3 regions of the Bacillus sp. FJAT-45350 genome follow, and region 3 is predicted to be linked to each of the others. Evidence: riboswitches for the same ligand, from Rfam matches in the RefSeq annotation. Region 3 holds a riboswitch; each other region holds the start of a gene.

Region 1 (6,013 bases), 280 kb from region 3:
ACAACCACCTTGAGCAACAAAGTGTGGAATTACACGATGGAAAGTTAAACCATTATAATAACCTTTATTAGCTAATGTTTCAAAGTTTTCAACTGTTCCAGGCGCTTCCTCTGGGTATAGTTCAAACGTGATTTTTTCTCCATTTTCAAATGCAATACTACCTTTTTTCATTATGTATACCTCCTAATATTAAAAGCTCGTCTTATTGTACTACAAACTATATGTAAAAGTGAAATAAGAAAGACAACTTTAATATGTATAGAAAGTAATTAGCTATAGTAGCTCTTCCTCACAGTAAAGAACAAAACCGCAAAAGCGGTATTTGTTTGAAGCAATGTGCGGAGCCACTACCTTGTGTTGAGCTTAACAGCAAGTGCTTTTCTTGCTGTTAAGCGTGTAGTGTGCGCAGCCATTGCTCTTTTTTGATTATCCACATAAATGTATTTTTAAGTTTCTAAATCATTAAAAAAGATGAAAAAAGGTATAATTCATCCTTTTCTCACCCTCGTTTTATCCTATTGGAGCTTTAAACTTTGTCCTGGAAAGATCGTTGATGTTGTTAAATTATTAATCGTCATTACTTCAATAATAGACATATTATACTTTGTTGCTATGAGCCATAATGATTCACCAGCTTGAACAACATGAAGTTTTTCAGTTGTCACAGTTGTTGGCTTTTGAATAAATAATGATTGACCTGGATGAACTACAGTACTAGTTAATGAATTCCAGACAATGATTTGGTCGATACTTACACCATATGTACGACTTATCGTCCAAAGGCTGTCACCTGGTGCAACTGTATGAACGTTCATTTTCGTGTTTGGACTCTGGCTAATTTGATTCGGCCCAACAATAGTTAATTGTTGTCCTACAAAAATTGTATCTGAATTCAACTGGTTCCATTGCTTTAGCTGTTCAACTGTTATTTGATGACTTCTAGCAATGAGGAATAGTGTATCCCCTGCTTTTACCGTATAAGTAGTTCCTGAGTTTGAAGAATTTTCATTAGATATTACACGAGTTGCCGAAACAAATCGTGCTTCCCAATAAGGTGAAAATGGACGAGTAATATGTACCCCTTGACTTGAAGAAGCATGAATCATTTCGTTGCTATTCATATAGACTCCTAAATGATTAATTCTTCCATCAAAGTTTGTGTCATAAAAAATAAGATCTCCTTTTCGTAAGTCCCCTTTGCTTACTGCCGTTCCAACTCGCGCTTGATCTTGACTAACCCTTGGTAAAGTAATCCCATGTTGGCCAAAAATATAGGCTGAAAACGAAGAGCAATCAAAGCTTGACGTATTCCCGAGTGGTGCTCCATATTGATATGGTGTTCCTATGTATTGCTTTCCTGTTTCTACAATTCGGTCTGCTACATTTGATGCAAACGCTTTCGTAGGAATGAAAAGTACAATAAGTAGAAGCAAAAGTAGTTTTTTCATGATGTCTTCCCTCCTAACTGAATCATACTGCGAATATTATCCAACTTCACTAGTAGATTACTAGGGAAAAAACGTATAATTGGTAATAATCTAGTAAAAGCTCCATTTCTGTAAATCTAATTCCATTACCTGAGTTGATTTGAACAGAAAAAAAGACAGTATTACGAGGTTGTCATTACCTGTAATACTGTCCTCTATAAAGTTAGCGAATTGACTTGTCTAGACGAAGTAAATCTTCATATGACTCACGTTGAATTGCGAGCTTCGCTGTTCCGTTTTCCACAAAGACAACAGCCGGTCTCGGGATACGGTTGTAGTTATTTGCCATCGAATATCCATATGCTCCCGTACAGAAGACAGCCAAAATATCTTCATGTTTTGCTTTAGGAAGTGGAAGATCCCAAATAAGCATATCTCCACTTTCACAGCATTTACCCGCAATGGAGAACTTGCTATCAGCTTCATCTAATGCACGATTTGCAAGAATCCCCTCATACTCCGCTTGATATAATGCAGGTCGAAGGTTATCACTCATACCACCATCAACTGATAGATAATGACGAACCTCTGGAATTTCTTTTTCAGAACCTACTGTATAAAGAGTCGTCCCTGCATCTCCCACTAATGATCTTCCTGGCTCAATCCAGATTTCAGGTACATCTATACCTAATTGATTAGATTGTTCTTTCACAGCATCAATTGTGGCATTCACATAGTCTGAAACAGGAAGTGGCTTATCTCCTTCGATATAACGAATACCGAATCCACCACCTAAATTTAATACTTTAGGGATATAATTTAATTCTTCTTTCCATTTCTTCACGTGAGTAAAGATTTTTTCGACAGCCATCACAAATCCTGTTGTTTCAAAAATTTGAGAACCAATATGACAGTGAAGACCTAGTAACTCAAACTGCTCTTTGTCTTGAATTCGTTTAATCGCTTTATCAACCTGACCACTTAATAAATCAAAACCGAACTTAGAGTCTTCTTGACCAGTCGAAATATAATCGTGAGTATGCGCTTCTACACCAGGTGTCGTTCGAAGTAATACTGAAATTTTCTTTTGATGACGTTCACTTGCTTGCTCGAGTAAGTCTAATTCGTAGAAGTTATCAACGACGAAGCAACCAATTCCCGCTTCAACAGCAAAATCAATTTCTTCCTTGCTCTTATTGTTTCCATGAAAGTGAATTCTCTCCATTGGAAACTTAGCCGCAACAGCTGTATATAACTCTCCTCCAGAAACAACATCTAAGCTTAGTCCAAGGTCATCAACTAACTCTATCATAGCAATGCAGCTGAACGCTTTGCTTGCGTATGCAACTTGAGCTATTACTCCTTGCTTTTTAAAAGCCTCTTGAAATTGATGTGCTCTTTCTCGAATTAATTCCACATCATACACAAATAAAGGCGTACCAAATTCATTTGCTAACTTCACTGTATCAACTGAACCTATTTCTAAATGCCCAAGTTCATTTATTTTACTAGTACCATGTAAAAACATATTCTTCTCTCCTTAATAATGTTCATTAGAAAAGCAGCTAATGTATAAGGAACACTAGCTGCTATATAGAATATAGAAAGCAATAGTAACCTCAAGTCATAAGAATAGTACTCCACTATAATAAACACTATAGTGACAGTCCGTTACTTATTTAGTAACGACCCAGCAATAAAAGATTGTGGCATCCTCTTTCACTTCGGCAAGTTGACCTTCCCATTCGCTTCACAGTTACCACAAACTCCACAAATGTACTTTTTCACCTTGCACCTCTACCCCATCGTTTTGACGAGGCTATTCTTTATTTGGAATGTCAATTATTATCCCACTCTAACACAAAGAAGAATGAGGAGCAAGCCTCATTCTTCTTTCAGTATTACGATTGTTTAATTGGATCTTTAGGACCAACAATACTTGGTCTCTTTTTAATATTAGGTACTGATGTACGTACAAGTATTTGCCAGAATGCAGCTGGATCAAATGGTAGGAATGGCCACATATAAGGCTTATTTAATGTTTTAATGCTAACTAATAGAAGGAAGAAAATCGCTGTCGCAATAATAAAGCCGGGTGCTTGGAAAATAGCAACGACAATGAGTAGTAATAAGCGAACGACTTTCAACGCAATCCCTAACTCATAACTCGGTGTCGCGAACATCCCTATTGCTCCTAGTGCAACATATAAGATAACTTCTGCTGTAAATAAACCAACTTGAATGGCTATATCACCAATTAATAATGCAGCTACTAACCCAAGGGCGGTTGCTAATGGAGAAGGTGTATGGATCGCAGCCATCCTCAAGAGCTCTATCCCAATTTCAGCAATAAATATTTGAGCAAATATCGGTACATTTATGTCATCATTGGGACCAATAAAATCAATCGCCTCTGGTACCATGTCTGGTGTCATAACCATTAATAACCACAAAGGTAAAATGAATAATGAAATAACAATACCTGCAAAACGAACCCATCGTAGAAACGTTCCAATAGCAGGTGCTTGACGATATTCTTCCGCATGCTGTACATGGTGGAATAACGTTGTAGGAACGATGATAACACTCGGTGACGCATCAACGGTAATAACGACATGACCCTCTAATAAATGTGTAGCTGCCACATCAGGGCGTTCCGTATAACGAACAAGCGGAAATGGATTAAAGCCTTGTTTTACTATATACTCCTCAACTACCTTGTCCGCCATCGTTAATCCATCAATATTAATTGCTTTTAGTTCTTTTTTTATAATATCTACTAAATCTGGATCAGCGACATCTTCTAAGTATGAAATACATATATCCGTCTTTGAACGTTCTCCTACCTGCATAATTTCATTTCGGTAACGTTCATCCCGAATTCTACGTCTTGTTAATGCCGTATTTTGAATGATGTTTTCCGTATATCCATCACGAGCACCTCTTACAACTCGTTCAGTATCAGGCTCGTCAGGTCCTCTACCAGGATAGCTTCTAACATCTACAACAAAGGCTTCGTCTTCCCCTTCAACTAAAATAAATATGAGTCCTGAAAGCATTTGTGAAATGGCATCGTCTAACGTATCAACAAACTCTACTTGTACATGTGTTAGATGATTTTCAATCGCCCTCTTCACATTGTCTGGCTTTTCTTCCCTTGAGTCGACGAGCATTAATTCTCTTAGTACTTCAATGATATATTGAATATCACATAAACCATTTGTAAAGTAAATTTGGATTTCTTTATCAAAGATCGTTAATTTTCTTACCCCGACGTCAAAGCTTTTCCCAATTCCAAGCCTGGACTTAAGAGCAACTTCATTCTCTATAATTTTCTTTGAAATAGGCTGTTTCATTTTCTCTTGCTGCTCACTCATGATTTCCGCTCCTTTCTAAGATAATCTCCACTGCTTTCCTGGTGATGGGAGCGCCTTTTTCCGGGACATCTTGACCAGCCATCTTTCCAATATCACCGACACCTACAACAATAGGTATGTTCATTTCGTCCAATATATATACAGTATCTCCATCAATTCTACCTATTTCCAAATCTTGCAATCCGTTTTTGTCAACTCCATACTCAGTTAAGTTTCCATACCTATCAATGCTTACATCTACCTTCGTCCATTCCGAGAAATGTGTCGTTGACGCAACAGCAATTGCACCAAGTACTTCTATTGATGAATCATTTGCTACATAGCGCATAGCATGTTCACCTGGCCCTTCCCGTTGAAAGCCACAATCATCAAACATAACTAGAACAGGTTCAGTAGGAGCTTTATGAATCAGCTCTACTAACTCTTCACCTGATAACCTTGAAGGGTTCCCTCCTGAGCTCGTTATACAACGGCCACCTATTTGTTTTGCAACGATTTGAACTGCATGTTTCGCTGATTGATCGCCGTCCGTAATGAGAATGACTCGCTTTTTTTCACTCACTACTTTCACCCCCTCGGTTTGAATACAATTGCTACTAAAAAACCAAATAATATTGAAGTAGAAATCCCTACAGATGTAACCTCGAAAATTCCCATCCCTACTCCTAAAAATCCATATCTCTCTGACTCAGCCATCGCCCCGTGAACGAGTGAATGTCCAAAGCTAGTGATTGGGACGGTTGCACCTGCCCCGGCAAAGTCAATGAGCCTATCATACAAATGAAATCCATCTAAAAGTGCTCCGGCAACAACTAAGGTACTCATCATATGAGTTGGCGTTAGCTTCAGGACATCTAGTAAAAGTTGACCTACAATACATATAGTTCCACCAACAACAAAGGCAATTACATATTCCATCATGAATCTATCACCTCAGACTCTAAAACAACTCCATGAGCAATACATGGAATCGATTCCTTTTGTTGCATCATTGTAGGACTAAGAAGTGCTCCTGTAGCGACAACAAGCATTCGTTTAATCTTGCCTTTTTTCATTTCATTCACCAAATGACCATATGTAACAACAGCAGGACATGCACACCCACTGCCTCCAGCAAAAATATTTTGATCTTGGCTGTAAATCATCACACCACAGTCTTGATAATTATTATGGAGGCTAATCCCTTGTTCTTTTAATAACATTTTGACA
Region 2 (6,013 bases), on a different contig from region 3:
TGAAGCAAAAACAAAAACAATTGATATCTTTTTACCGCCACAAAAGGGAGCAGGAAAAATCCTTGAAGGTGAATTAGATGCTCAAGTTCAAGAGCTTGTTTCATTGCTAAAATCAGAAGCAAAAGTCATATAAATTGGGGGGATCAATATGTCTAAAAAAGTATTAGTTCTAGGTGAAGTTCGTGACGGAGAATTACGTAATGTATCATTTGAAGCAATTGCAGCAGCAAAGGTAGTATCTGAAGGTGGAGAAGTAGTTGCAGCATTATTTGGTGAAAGTGTTTCTGCATTAGCAGAACAAATGATTCAATATGGAGCAGATCGTGTTATTACTGTAGAGCACGGTGACTTAAAAGATTATAGAACAGATGCATACCAGCAAGCACTATTACAAGTGGCAGATGTTGAAAATCCAGATAGCATTATTATGGGACATACTGCACTAGGGAAGGACCTTTCTCCACGTCTTGCAATGAAACTTGAGGCTGGCCTTATTTCAGATGCAATACAAGTTGAGGTTGAGGGAGACCAAGTAGTATTTACGCGCCCAATTTACTCAGGTAAAGCTTTTGAAAAGAAGACTATTGAAGCTGGGAAAGTCCTAGCTACAATTCGTCCAAATAACGTTCCTGCACTAGATAAAGATGAGTCTCGTTCAGGTGATGTTAGTAGTGTAAACGTTGATATTAAAGATTTACGTACACAAATTAAAGAAATCGTTCGTAAGACAACTGGTGGTGTAGACTTATCAGAAGCAAAGATTATTGTTGCTGGTGGCCGTGGTGTCAAAAGTGAAGATGGCTTTAAACCATTAGAAGAGCTTGCTGAACTTCTTGGTGGAGCAGTTGGTGCTTCACGTGGCGCGTGTGACGCTGAGTATTGTGATTACTCACTTCAAATTGGTCAAACTGGTAAGGTTGTAACACCTGACTTATATATTGCAGTAGGTTTATCAGGAGCTATTCAGCATTTAGCTGGAATGAGTAACTCTAAGGTAATCGTTGCAATTAACAAAGACCCAGAAGCTCCAATTTTTGAAGTAGCTGATTATGGTATTGTTGGAGACTTGTTTGATGTATTGCCAATTTTAACAGAAGAATTGAAAAAAGTAGTTGTATCTTAAGGTATAATGGGAAAAGATAAGCATGGAATATTCCGTGCTTATCTTATTTTATATAAGAAAGTATAAGAAAAAGTAAATCTAATAAGAGTCGCTTTACTTTTTCTTAATTAATAAGAAGGAAAAGGAATATTTTATGACGAATATACTAATTAAATACAGCTTTCTTCATTAATTATTACCTACATTGTTAAATCATACATACTGTTTGTGAGATCTGGTATCAATGAGCAAGATATTAGCATGCGTATTTTTCAGGTGGTATAATTCAATATGAAGTAAAGCACGACAAATTAAGGAGGATTTTCCAATGGCGATTGTAAATGTAACAGACCAAACATTCCAAAACGAAACAAGTGAAGGTGTAGTTCTTGCAGATTTCTGGGCACCTTGGTGCGGACCTTGCAAAATGATTGCTCCTGTACTTGAAGAATTAGATGGTGAAATGGGAGAAAAAGTAAAAATAGTTAAGCTTGATGTAGATGAAAACCAAGAAGTAGCTGGTAAATATGGTGTAATGAGTATCCCTACACTAATGGTTTTCAAAAATGGTGAAAAAGTAGACCAAGTGGTAGGTTTCCAACCAAAAGAAGCACTTGCAGAGTTACTTAACAAACATCTATAATATGAAAAGTCTGTTACTTCTGGTAACAGACTTTTTTTCTGTTTGAATGGAAACTATAATATACTTAACTTTTGATATGATATTAATAAGAGACATTTACATTTACTTATTATTGATAACTCATAACCCATAACTCATAATTAAAAGTGAGGGGAGGAAGGGCTATGTCACTAAAACAAAAGTTGGCTGTATTACCAGACCAACCTGGTTGTTATTTAATGAAGGATAATCAAGGTACGATTATTTATGTAGGAAAAGCTAAGGTTTTAAAAAATCGCGTTCGATCGTATTTCACAGGATCCCATGATGGAAAAACACAGAGATTAGTTAGTGAAATCACTGACTTTGAATATATAATTACATCCTCTAATATCGAAGCATTAATCCTAGAGATGAATTTAATTAAAAAGCATGACCCTAAGTACAACGTCATGTTGAAAGACGATAAATCTTATCCGTATTTGAAAATTACATCTGAAGAACAACCTCGTCTAATTACGACTAGAAAAGTAAAGAAAGATGGAGGGAAATATTTCGGTCCATATCCTAATGCAGGTGCTGCTACAGAGACGAAGAAATTATTAGACCGATTATATCCATTAAGAAAGTGTAGTACGATCCCTGATCGTGTTTGTCTCTATTATCATATTAATCAATGCTTGGCCCCGTGTGTTAATGAAGTCAATCAAGATGAAAATAAACAGATGGTCCAAGAAATTACTCGCTTTTTAAACCAGGGACACGAGGAAGTAAAAAAAGAGTTAACAGAAAAAATGCTTAAAGCTTCTGAAGATTTAAATTTTGAGAGAGCAAAAGAGCTCCGAGACCAAATTCAGCATATCGATATGGTCATGCAAAAGCAAAAAATGACAATAAATGATCAAGTGAATCGAGATGTGTTCGCATTTGCCTATGATAAAGGGTGGATGTGTGTACAGGTCTTTTTTATTAGACAAGGGAAGTTAATTGAAAGGGATGTCTCGATATTTCCTTTTTATAAAGAGCCGGAAGAAGATTTATTAACGTTTATTGGACAGTTTTATATGAAAAAGGAGCATATTAAACCTTCCGAAATTCTTTTACCTGATAATATCGATAGCGACTTACTAAGCGAATTGTTACAAGTGAAAGTGCTACAGCCAAAGAGAGGGAAAAAGAAAGAGCTTCTTGAATTAGCTCATAAAAATGCTGAAATTGCTCTTAAAGAAAAATTTTCTTTAATTGAAAGAGATGAACAGCGCACGGTAAAGGCTGTAGAAAACCTAGGAAAAGTTCTGCAAATTAGCCCTCCGTATAGAATAGAAGCATTTGATAATTCTAATATCCAAGGAACCGATCCAGTATCGGCAATGGTGTCCTTTTTAGATGGAAAGCCAAGTAAAAAAGATTATCGAAAATATAAAATCAAAGATGTAGAAGGTCCTGATGACTACGCATCGATGCGTGAAGTTGTTCGACGACGCTACTTTCGTCTATTAAAAGAGGGTGCTCCACTACCTGATTTAATTGTCATTGATGGTGGTAAAGGTCAAATTTCTTCAGCTCAAAGTATTATTGAGGATGAGCTTGGTCTTTCGATTCCAGTATGTGGACTAGCAAAAGATGAAAAGCACCGAACGTCACAACTATTGATAGGTAATCCACCAGAGGAAGTCCCGTTAAAAAGAGATAGTCATGAGTTTTATTTATTACAGCGCATTCAAGATGAAGTTCACCGATTTGCGATTAGCTTTCATCGTCAAACGAGAGGGAAGTCGATGATATCCTCAGTGTTAGATGAAGTTCCAGGAGTTGGACAAAAGCGAAAACAACAGCTACTTAAGCATTTTGGATCAGTGAAAAAAATGAAGGAAGCGGGTATGGAGGAATTTAAAAAACTTAAAATACCTGAAAAAGTAGCTGAAGAAATTATTAAACATTTAAGTGAAAAGTAAATAAGTAAAACTTATTGTCAGATAGATAAAATTTTGTTATTATGAAAACTAACTTAATAAGCCGCGCTTCATATTTTGAAGTGATGGTAGAGGAGCGAAGACCATTAGTAAATGTTCTGAGGTGATTGAGTACCTAAGAAGAATATTGAAAGGGGAATTTGCCGAAGTGATAAGAGTCTCAATACTCTTTGAGCTGGACCTGTATTAAATAAGTGCAGGGCTGTCACACAGCCAACCTAAAAGTTGTGTGGAGAACTATCTCACGTGAGTAAGGGAACAAGTGTGGTACCGGATAGGTATGACAACAACAGTGAGGGGGTTTCTCTTTTCTGTTGTTTTTTTGTGTCCTTATTTACCTAAATGAAAGGATGGAGAAGATGTCAGTAGTCGTTCAAAAGTACGGTGGAACATCAGTTGGATCTGTGGAAAGAATTCAGCATGTCGCAGACCGAATTATTAAAACAGTAAACAGCGGGAAGCAAGTGGTGGCAGTTGTTTCAGCTATGGGGAAATCGACGGACCAATTGGTAGAACTTGCTCAACAAATATCTAAAAAACCGAGTAAAAGAGAAATGGATATGCTATTAACAACAGGTGAGCAAATCTCAATTTCGTTATTAACAATGGCACTTCAGCAACGAGGTCATGAAGCAGTATCACTGACAGGCTGGCAAGCAGGAATGATGACTGAGGAAATTCATGGCAATGCTCGTATTACAGAAATAAAGCCAGAGCGAATCGAAAAGCATTTAGAATCTGGCAAAATTGTTATTGTTGCTGGGTTCCAAGGGGTTTCAGATACAGGTGAGATTACAACACTTGGTCGAGGTGGTTCAGATACAACAGCTGTAGCATTAGCAGCGGGACTTTCAGCAGAACGCTGTGATATTTATACAGATGTAACGGGAGTTTTCACAACAGACCCTCGTTTTGTTAAAGATGCTAGAAAACTATTATCAATTTCTTATGATGAAATGCTAGAAATGGCAAACTTAGGAGCTGGTGTTCTACACCCTCGAGCTGTTGAGTTTGCAAAGAATCATCATGTAAAGCTAATGGTTGCTTCAAGTATGGTTGAAGAAGAAGGAACTTTGATTGAGGAGGAAGTATCGATGGAGAAAAATCTAATAGTAAGAGGAATTGCGTTTGAAAATGATGTAACGAAGGTAACAATTGCGGGCTTACCAAATGAATTAACAACTCTATCAACAGTTTTTACCCTTCTATCTGAAGCAGGGGTTAATGTAGATATCATTATTCAAAATCAAAGTAGTAAAGGTACAACCAATATTTCTTTTTCTATTAATGGGGCAGCACTAGAAGAAGTTTTGCAGTTACTGAATATGAATCAAGAGTCTTTGAAATTTGAGGATGTATATCACGAAGAGGATTTAGCAAAAGTATCAATTATCGGTTCGGGTATGGTATCTAACCCTGGTGTAGCAGCAACGATGTTTCAAGTGTTATCTGAAAGTGATGTAATGGTTAAAATGGTTAGCACATCAGAAATTAAAGTATCTGCAGTTGTAAATGAGACTAGTATGATTCAAGCTGTTGAAGCCCTTCATCGTGCATTTGAGCTTGAAGAAGTAGCACTAACAGTTTAAGCAAAAATGAGAGTCTGGGACAAAAGGTCAAAAACGGACCTTTTGTCCCAGACTTTTTTATTGATTTTATTTAATGCTGTCCTTTTCATCCCAATGGAGAGTAAAGAGAACTTTATCCTTCTTCGTCGTATAGACCGCCTCAGTTATGTATCCTTTTATATACTGGACTTGTTCAGCAAGAAATCCTGCCTCTAATTGATAGCATAAAGGGATTTTTTCTTCTAGCAAGGAAGATGTTAATTGTAACATCATTTCATTTCTTTTTTCTTTTACAAAGGTAAGTGTTCCCCACCCTGCCTTATCAAAGAATAGTATAATGTCATCAATCGCTTCTTTTTTATTTTTACGAGCTAGTGATTTACCAGCCCAGTATAAAGTCTGTTCATGTTCTTTACCTAAAAATTCCTCTAGTAATACATTTCGAATAAGATGGTAACCATAAACAGGCACTGTCTGTTCACTTTCCAAGATTGGATCTTTTGATTTTGCCATACATGTAACCCCTCTCTATATAAGTTAATTATAATCTCAAAGCACTTTTTTCTCTATAGATTCGTTATCTAGGAAGTGATATACTGAACTCCGAACTAAGTTGGAGGTAATATTATGAAATCATCATTAAATCAATTTTTAACTCCATTTCGTATCATTATCATTTCTTATATTGTAGCAATGATTCTTTTTAGCTTGTTGCTATTTTTACCAATATCTCAACAGAGTGGGGTAA
Region 3 (6,013 bases):
AGGAAACATTGCAGGTACGAGAGCTTGAATTGCATCATTTAATAGATGGACAAAACCTATGATAAGTAAAATTCGATATGCTGTTTTTTCTTGTGGTACCGGCGTTGTAACGTTTTTTGTTTGAACTTGCATATAAAATATTCTCCTCTTAATCTATAGTAAATAAAATGATTATAACACCATCGGATTGAAAAGTCTGAATTGTGAATTCATTTATTACAAAAAAGTTTCTACGAACGATTAAAGGCCGTTGAAAAAGTGAAAATTACACTTTTTCAGCGGCCTCGAACGATTTTAAAATACTTCAATGTGGATAAGTAGGGCAATGGCTTCGCGCACTACTCGTTCAGAGATAAGAAAATCACTTGTCACTGAACTTTTAAACATGTAGTGGCTTCGCACATTGCTTTTAACAAATTCCTCTATGTGGATTTTGTTCTGTTTAGTATGATTGTTTTCTAGTTAACGTAATGAGAGCAATCATGACGATGACAAAGGTTACTAATAATGTCACTAAACTTATTATCATGCTTCCTGTTAATCCAAGAACAATATATCCAATTACTGAAATCACTCCTGCAATAACAGCATAAGGGAGCTGTGTAATTACGTGATCAACGTGATGACAGCCTGCGCCAGTAGAAGAGAGAATCGTTGTATCAGAAATTGGTGAACAATGGTCTCCAAATACAGAGCCTGCTAGGACAGCAGCTAATGCTGGTAATAATAGAGAAACATCGATAACAGCCATAATTTGTCCAGCGATTGGTAGCATTAAGCCAAATGTTCCCCATGACGTCCCCGTAGAGAATGCCATAATTCCAGCGATAACAAATAGGATAGCAGGTAACCAACCAATGTTAATGTTAGAATTCTCTACTAATCCTGCAAGATATTGACCCGTTTCTAACTGACCAATTAAATCAACGATACTCCATGCGAAAATAAGGATATACACGGCAGGAAGCATACTCTTAATCCCTGCTTTAACAGCAAGACCGGATACCCCAGCCGACAAATCTTTTTGAGTTAAGAATAAAATAAAGCTAATCACTACACTAAATATACCACCATAAAGTAAAGCCGTTGCTACATCTGTATTTTCGAAAATATCTAGAATGGTTGCAGTACCATCAGTACCTTCAATTCCAGTATAAATCATAGCTCCAACTGTACCGATAACTAGTGCTATGATAGGAACAATCAGATTAAGAACTGTTCCTTTTTTGCTTACTGGTAAGTCTTCAGATAATTCACCAGGAATCTTACCCTTATCAGTATTATACGTTTGACCAGTTTTCACTGCCATTTGTTCATGTCTTTTCATACTACCAATATTAATATTGAAAATTGCTGTAACAAAAACTAATAAAATAGCAGTAATAACATAGAAGTTTAATGGAATCATTTGAATAAATGCTGAAAAGGCAGTATATTGAGTAATCTGATGTGTAGCAAAGATCGTCCCGATAATCCCGATAATATATGCTCCCCAACTTGAAATAGGTGAAACAACACAGATTGGGGCAGATGTTGAATCAATAATATAGGCCAATTTTGCACGAGATACACGGTGTCTATCAGTAATCGGACGGCTAACTTGTCCTACAGCTAATGCATTAAAATAATCATCAATAAAAATGATAATGCCAAGGAATGCTGTAACAATTTGCGCTCCAACTCTTGTTTTGACTCTCTTTAATGCCCATTCCCCGAATGCACGACTTCCGCCTGAAATCGTAATAAATGCTGAAATAATTCCTAATAGAAATAAGAATAATAGAATGTAGACATTCCATGTATTTAACCCACCATCAGAGATGAAAATATCTCTTATACTAGCAAGGATTGTTGAGACTGTAGCAACCGGAGAAAAGCTCTCAAGTAGTAAGGCTGCAGATATAACCCCGACACCCAATGATAAAATTACTCTTCTTGTTAAGAGAACCATCACAATGGCAAGAAGAGGGGGGATTAATGAAAAAATAGTTCCTATCAATTTTCTTCCTCCTTAACAATGTGTAGATGATCCATACAATAATAGAGAACACAAAAAAACAGAGAAGTGATAGACATATCTATCATTACTCTGTAATGTAGTAAATCTGCCACGACCAGTAGTTCTCCATTATGAACATAAATTCATCTTCATAATGACAGTGTTACCCTTATTTAAGGCAACCCCAACAGAAAAAATTGACATTTTCCCTGCTTCGGCGAAAACTCCTTTTTACAATGGTCAATGGTTGTCAGCCTCACATTGTATACTTATAGTTTTCGCACCTCTACCTCATCGAAAGACAAGGTAATATTAAATTGTAAACGCCTTAGTTATTATATCAGTAATATAAATATGGTCAAGTTGAAAGATTAGGTAAGATAAACAGAGATATCAAATTATATTGAGAAAATTTTTTAAATTTGTGTTAATCGATATATCCACTCTGACCATTTTTGAACAGACTGCGACCTACGTATAATCGTACTATTATTTGGATTTACATTTGCTTTATTTTCTTTCATAATCTCGATTCGTCTTTCCTTATTTAGGAACTGGTTAGGAACCCATTCTTGAAATGCAACATTGAATGGAGCATGTTCTAATATAGAAGAGATGAGTGACATATATTTTGCTTTGTATGACATAGACATAATGTTTCGACCTTTGTTACTTAGTTTGAAATAAGTGGTTCTATTCTTTTTGACTTTTTCAATGAGGCCTAAATAAACTCCAGCATCTGCGTGGTAATAAGATTGTCTACCATTAAAGTCGTAATTCTCAGCAATATCGTTGGGACTCATTTCTCGTTCATAAAGTAACCCTAATAAATCTACGACTCTTTCAAATGTATCCGCTTGTGGAAAGGGGATATCCGTTCTTTCTTCGACAAGGGGTGTGGAGTGTGCGAGATGTAGGACTTCTTCTATTGTTATTTTCTCGTTATCAATAATAAAATCTTGCTGCTTCAGTAAGCGAATAGAATTAAACACTTGGTCGTCGTCAAATGTATAGACAAAGAAACTAAAGATGTCATTAGAGTGTGTGAAGAATATTGGTATAATATTTTTATTCGTTTTGTTCTTCCAAACACGGTAAGGATAGAATAATTGGCGAATATTAAAGTCCTTCACAGTTTCCTTCTTGGCCTCAACGATTAGAAAGGAGTCTTTCGTTTCATATCCTCCATCAATCTCAATTTGAGAACCCTCTACGTTGATTGAAAAGGAACCTTCATGAGCAAGGTTAACTTCATAGTTGAAATGCTTTGAACCCATTCTCCCTGACACAGTTTGTAAAAGAGGAGCGTTTCTATTTAGTTCTAGTACATGTTGAAACATTCCTGAAACATGAGCTGCATGGAGAGCTGCGCTTTCAGAGTACAAGTCATCACGTTTAATTGTATCAATAAAATCAGGAATGCTAACACGGGTAGGAATTTGATCTTTATTGTATTTAACCTTTTCGAAAATCTCGAAGTTGCCGATTACATATTCGCTCCGAGAGAGAGGAAGAATCGATAATTTCGTTTCTTTAAACGGTTGTGGTAAGCTCGTCCTATGATCGAATTTACACATTAATCGAGGTTCGCGTACTTCACGTATGTCATTCGCTGCTATACGATAAAATCCATCTCGCTCAATACGCTGCACAATATTATATTTATCAAAAAGAAACTCCCACGCAACATCATTTTTTGTCTTTTGAGACATAGCTAAGTATCACCGCCTCATCTATTTTCCCTCTGGATGTAGCTTTCGAGTTAATGCTTCTGGTTGCTTTTACTGGAATCGCTTCAAAGTTAGCTTGTCCATATAAGTCACGAATAAAGTCCGTATATGAATTTGAAAGCATGACATAGCAACCTCTATCTGCAAGCTCAACAAAAACATCCTTCAAACGTACTTGTTCTTCTTTTCCAAAACCCGTTTGGGAATAACTTGTAAAAGAAGAAGTAGTAGAAACAGGATCATATGGTGGATCAAAATAGACTAAATCTCCCTTTTTCGCTTCTTCTAATACAGTCTTTGCAAAATCTTCGTTTGTTATTGTTACGTTGTTCTTATTTAAATAGTCATGGACAGTTAAAAGGACGTCTGAATTTACAATATTAGGATTTTTATAGCTACCTTTTGGTACATTATATTGACCTTTAGAGTTTACTCGGTATAAGCCGTTAAAGCATGTTTTATTTAAGTAGAGCACTCTAGCAGCTCGTTCAGTTAGAGATATGTTCTCAATTGTTCCATTACGGTCCCATTCTCTCACTATATAATAATAATTCTCATCTTGTCCGTGCTTTTCAGCATGTATTTCTAAATAAGTAATAAGCTTGTGAACATCGTCACGAATCGTCTGATAAACGTTCACAAGCTCTTGATTGACGTCATTTATATAAGCTTCCTTTGGTGCTATATCAAAAAGTAATGCTCCCGCACCAATAAACGGTTCGAAATATCGATTATAATCTTCGGGGAGATATTGTCTTAATACAGGCAAAAGCTGCCTTTTTCCTCCTGCCCATTTTAAAAATGGTTGTAAATTACTCGTCTTGTTCATCAATTCCACTCCCACTAAAAACAAAAACTTATGTTCGTTATTATGATTTCTAACAACAAGTATACTATAGAATGCTGAATTATGAATTATGATTTATTAATTGGAATTTAAATTTATAACTCATAACTCATAATTAATAATTACTCACTCCTCACCAGTTGCTCTAGTTCCTCAAGTGTATCATGAAGGGAAAGTAGTTCGTAGAAGATGATGACAATAGGTGTGAAGTGATGGTAAAACTGTTCTTGGTTACTTGGTTGTTTATTACTCTGATATTTGAATCGGATGTCTAGCTCATCAATATATAAATAATGGTTATCAGGTATTTGATGTTTTTCATCTTGAAGAATTTTCACCATTGATTCTAAAAGGTTTTCAATAAGATTCTTTTGTTCAGGGGTAAATTCAACTTTTTGATTCATGTATTGTAAGTTGCCGAGATGTAGAATGATTCGCTCTAGAAGGTTAAGTCTTTTTTGAGAGTCATAAAATTTTCTTAGGTCTTTTTTCTTCACTTTATGGTATTTCCATTCTTGTCTTTGGGCACGAGAGAGTTTAAGAACGTCATCGCCACCTTCTCTTAGCTTTAAGTATGTTTTTGAAGCGGACTTCGTGTATTTAATTTCTTGATTTAGGATCTGTTCGATCGATTCTTTTAACACAGTACTACTTGCGATAAAAAGTGAATCAAGCTTCGTATTGATAAGCCCAGTAAATTTTGGTGGTAAAATTGCGATATTGACAATTGTTGCGATGAACAACCCAATCGATGTAGTTCCTAAGCGTGATAAGAATGTTAATAAATATTGACTTTCAATCGAAGGGACCATTGCTACTGCAGTTAATACGGCAACTAAAGCTCCTTCTTGTAATTTTAAGCTATTACAGATAATGATCGTTAGCGTTGCAGCAAATGCGTATGTCATAGCTGATTCACCAAACATGTAAGCGAAACTAATTGAAACAGCAGCACCAATCGCAGATGCTGGGAAACGAATTAAACCTTTCCGTATCGAATCAGATGCTGTTCTTTCAATAGAAACGATGGCAGTAATTACAGCAAAGATGGCAGGTAATTCTAACAGCAAGCAAATCCAAGCAGTTATTAACACAGCTAAACCGGTTTTAATAACACGGGCTCCCATAAATTTAAATTTAAATATGTCATGCATTGCTATCACCAATCTTAATGTTAGTATTCTTATTTTCTAGTTTATCGTATATAAAATAATGATTTTACCCTTATTTGTATAATTTAGCATATTTGAAATGCTTTTTATAAATTTTTTTACAAAATAGTTAGACACCCAAACACTCATAGCCTTCATGCATATAGTGACTGTGTGATGGTTATTCACAATAATTAAAAACGAGGAGGAGTTAGAATGTCAGGTTACGGTCATACAGGTGGATTCGCGTTAGTGGTAGTTCTATTCATTCTATTAATCATCATTG

The links. Region 3 has a riboswitch for lysine ahead of CD003_RS09000 (Na+/H+ antiporter NhaC family protein). Riboswitches for the same ligand answer to the same signal wherever they lie in the genome.
Region 1: another riboswitch for lysine. It lies ahead of lysA (diaminopimelate decarboxylase); the one in region 3 lies ahead of CD003_RS09000 (Na+/H+ antiporter NhaC family protein).
Region 2: another riboswitch for lysine. It lies ahead of CD003_RS18680 (aspartate kinase); the one in region 3 lies ahead of CD003_RS09000 (Na+/H+ antiporter NhaC family protein).

The regions. Positions count from the first base shown of each region.
Region 1 covers NZ_NISU01000001.1:2,059,748-2,065,760, forward strand. Annotated here, with positions in the region: gene CD003_RS10350 (peptidylprolyl isomerase) at 1-171, opposite strand, end outside; gene CD003_RS10355 (LysM peptidoglycan-binding domain-containing protein) at 516-1,448, opposite strand; gene lysA (diaminopimelate decarboxylase) at 1,651-2,955, opposite strand; lysine riboswitch at 3,053-3,235, opposite strand; gene CD003_RS10365 (spore germination protein) at 3,329-4,804, opposite strand; gene CD003_RS10370 (stage V sporulation protein AE) at 4,797-5,366, opposite strand; gene spoVAE (stage V sporulation protein AE) at 5,372-5,722, opposite strand; gene spoVAD (stage V sporulation protein AD) at 5,722-6,013, opposite strand, start outside.
Region 2 covers NZ_NISU01000002.1:432,927-438,939, forward strand. Annotated here, with positions in the region: gene CD003_RS18660 (electron transfer flavoprotein subunit beta/FixA family protein) at 1-133, shown strand, start outside; gene CD003_RS18665 (electron transfer flavoprotein subunit alpha/FixB family protein) at 149-1,123, shown strand; gene trxA (thioredoxin) at 1,431-1,745, shown strand; gene uvrC (excinuclease ABC subunit UvrC) at 1,910-3,679, shown strand; lysine riboswitch at 3,759-3,945, shown strand; gene CD003_RS18680 (aspartate kinase) at 4,057-5,286, shown strand; gene CD003_RS18685 (YslB family protein) at 5,353-5,778, opposite strand; gene CD003_RS18690 (TrkH family potassium uptake protein) at 5,893-6,013, shown strand, end outside.
Region 3 covers NZ_NISU01000001.1:1,781,319-1,787,331, reverse strand. Annotated here, with positions in the region: gene CD003_RS09005 (MFS transporter) at 1-132, opposite strand, end outside; gene CD003_RS09000 (Na+/H+ antiporter NhaC family protein) at 443-1,999, opposite strand; lysine riboswitch at 2,111-2,296, opposite strand; gene CD003_RS08995 (type II restriction enzyme) at 2,416-3,711, opposite strand; gene CD003_RS08990 (DNA adenine methylase) at 3,689-4,558, opposite strand; gene CD003_RS08985 (FUSC family protein) at 4,699-5,730, opposite strand; gene CD003_RS08980 (YjcZ family sporulation protein) at 5,944-6,013, shown strand, end outside.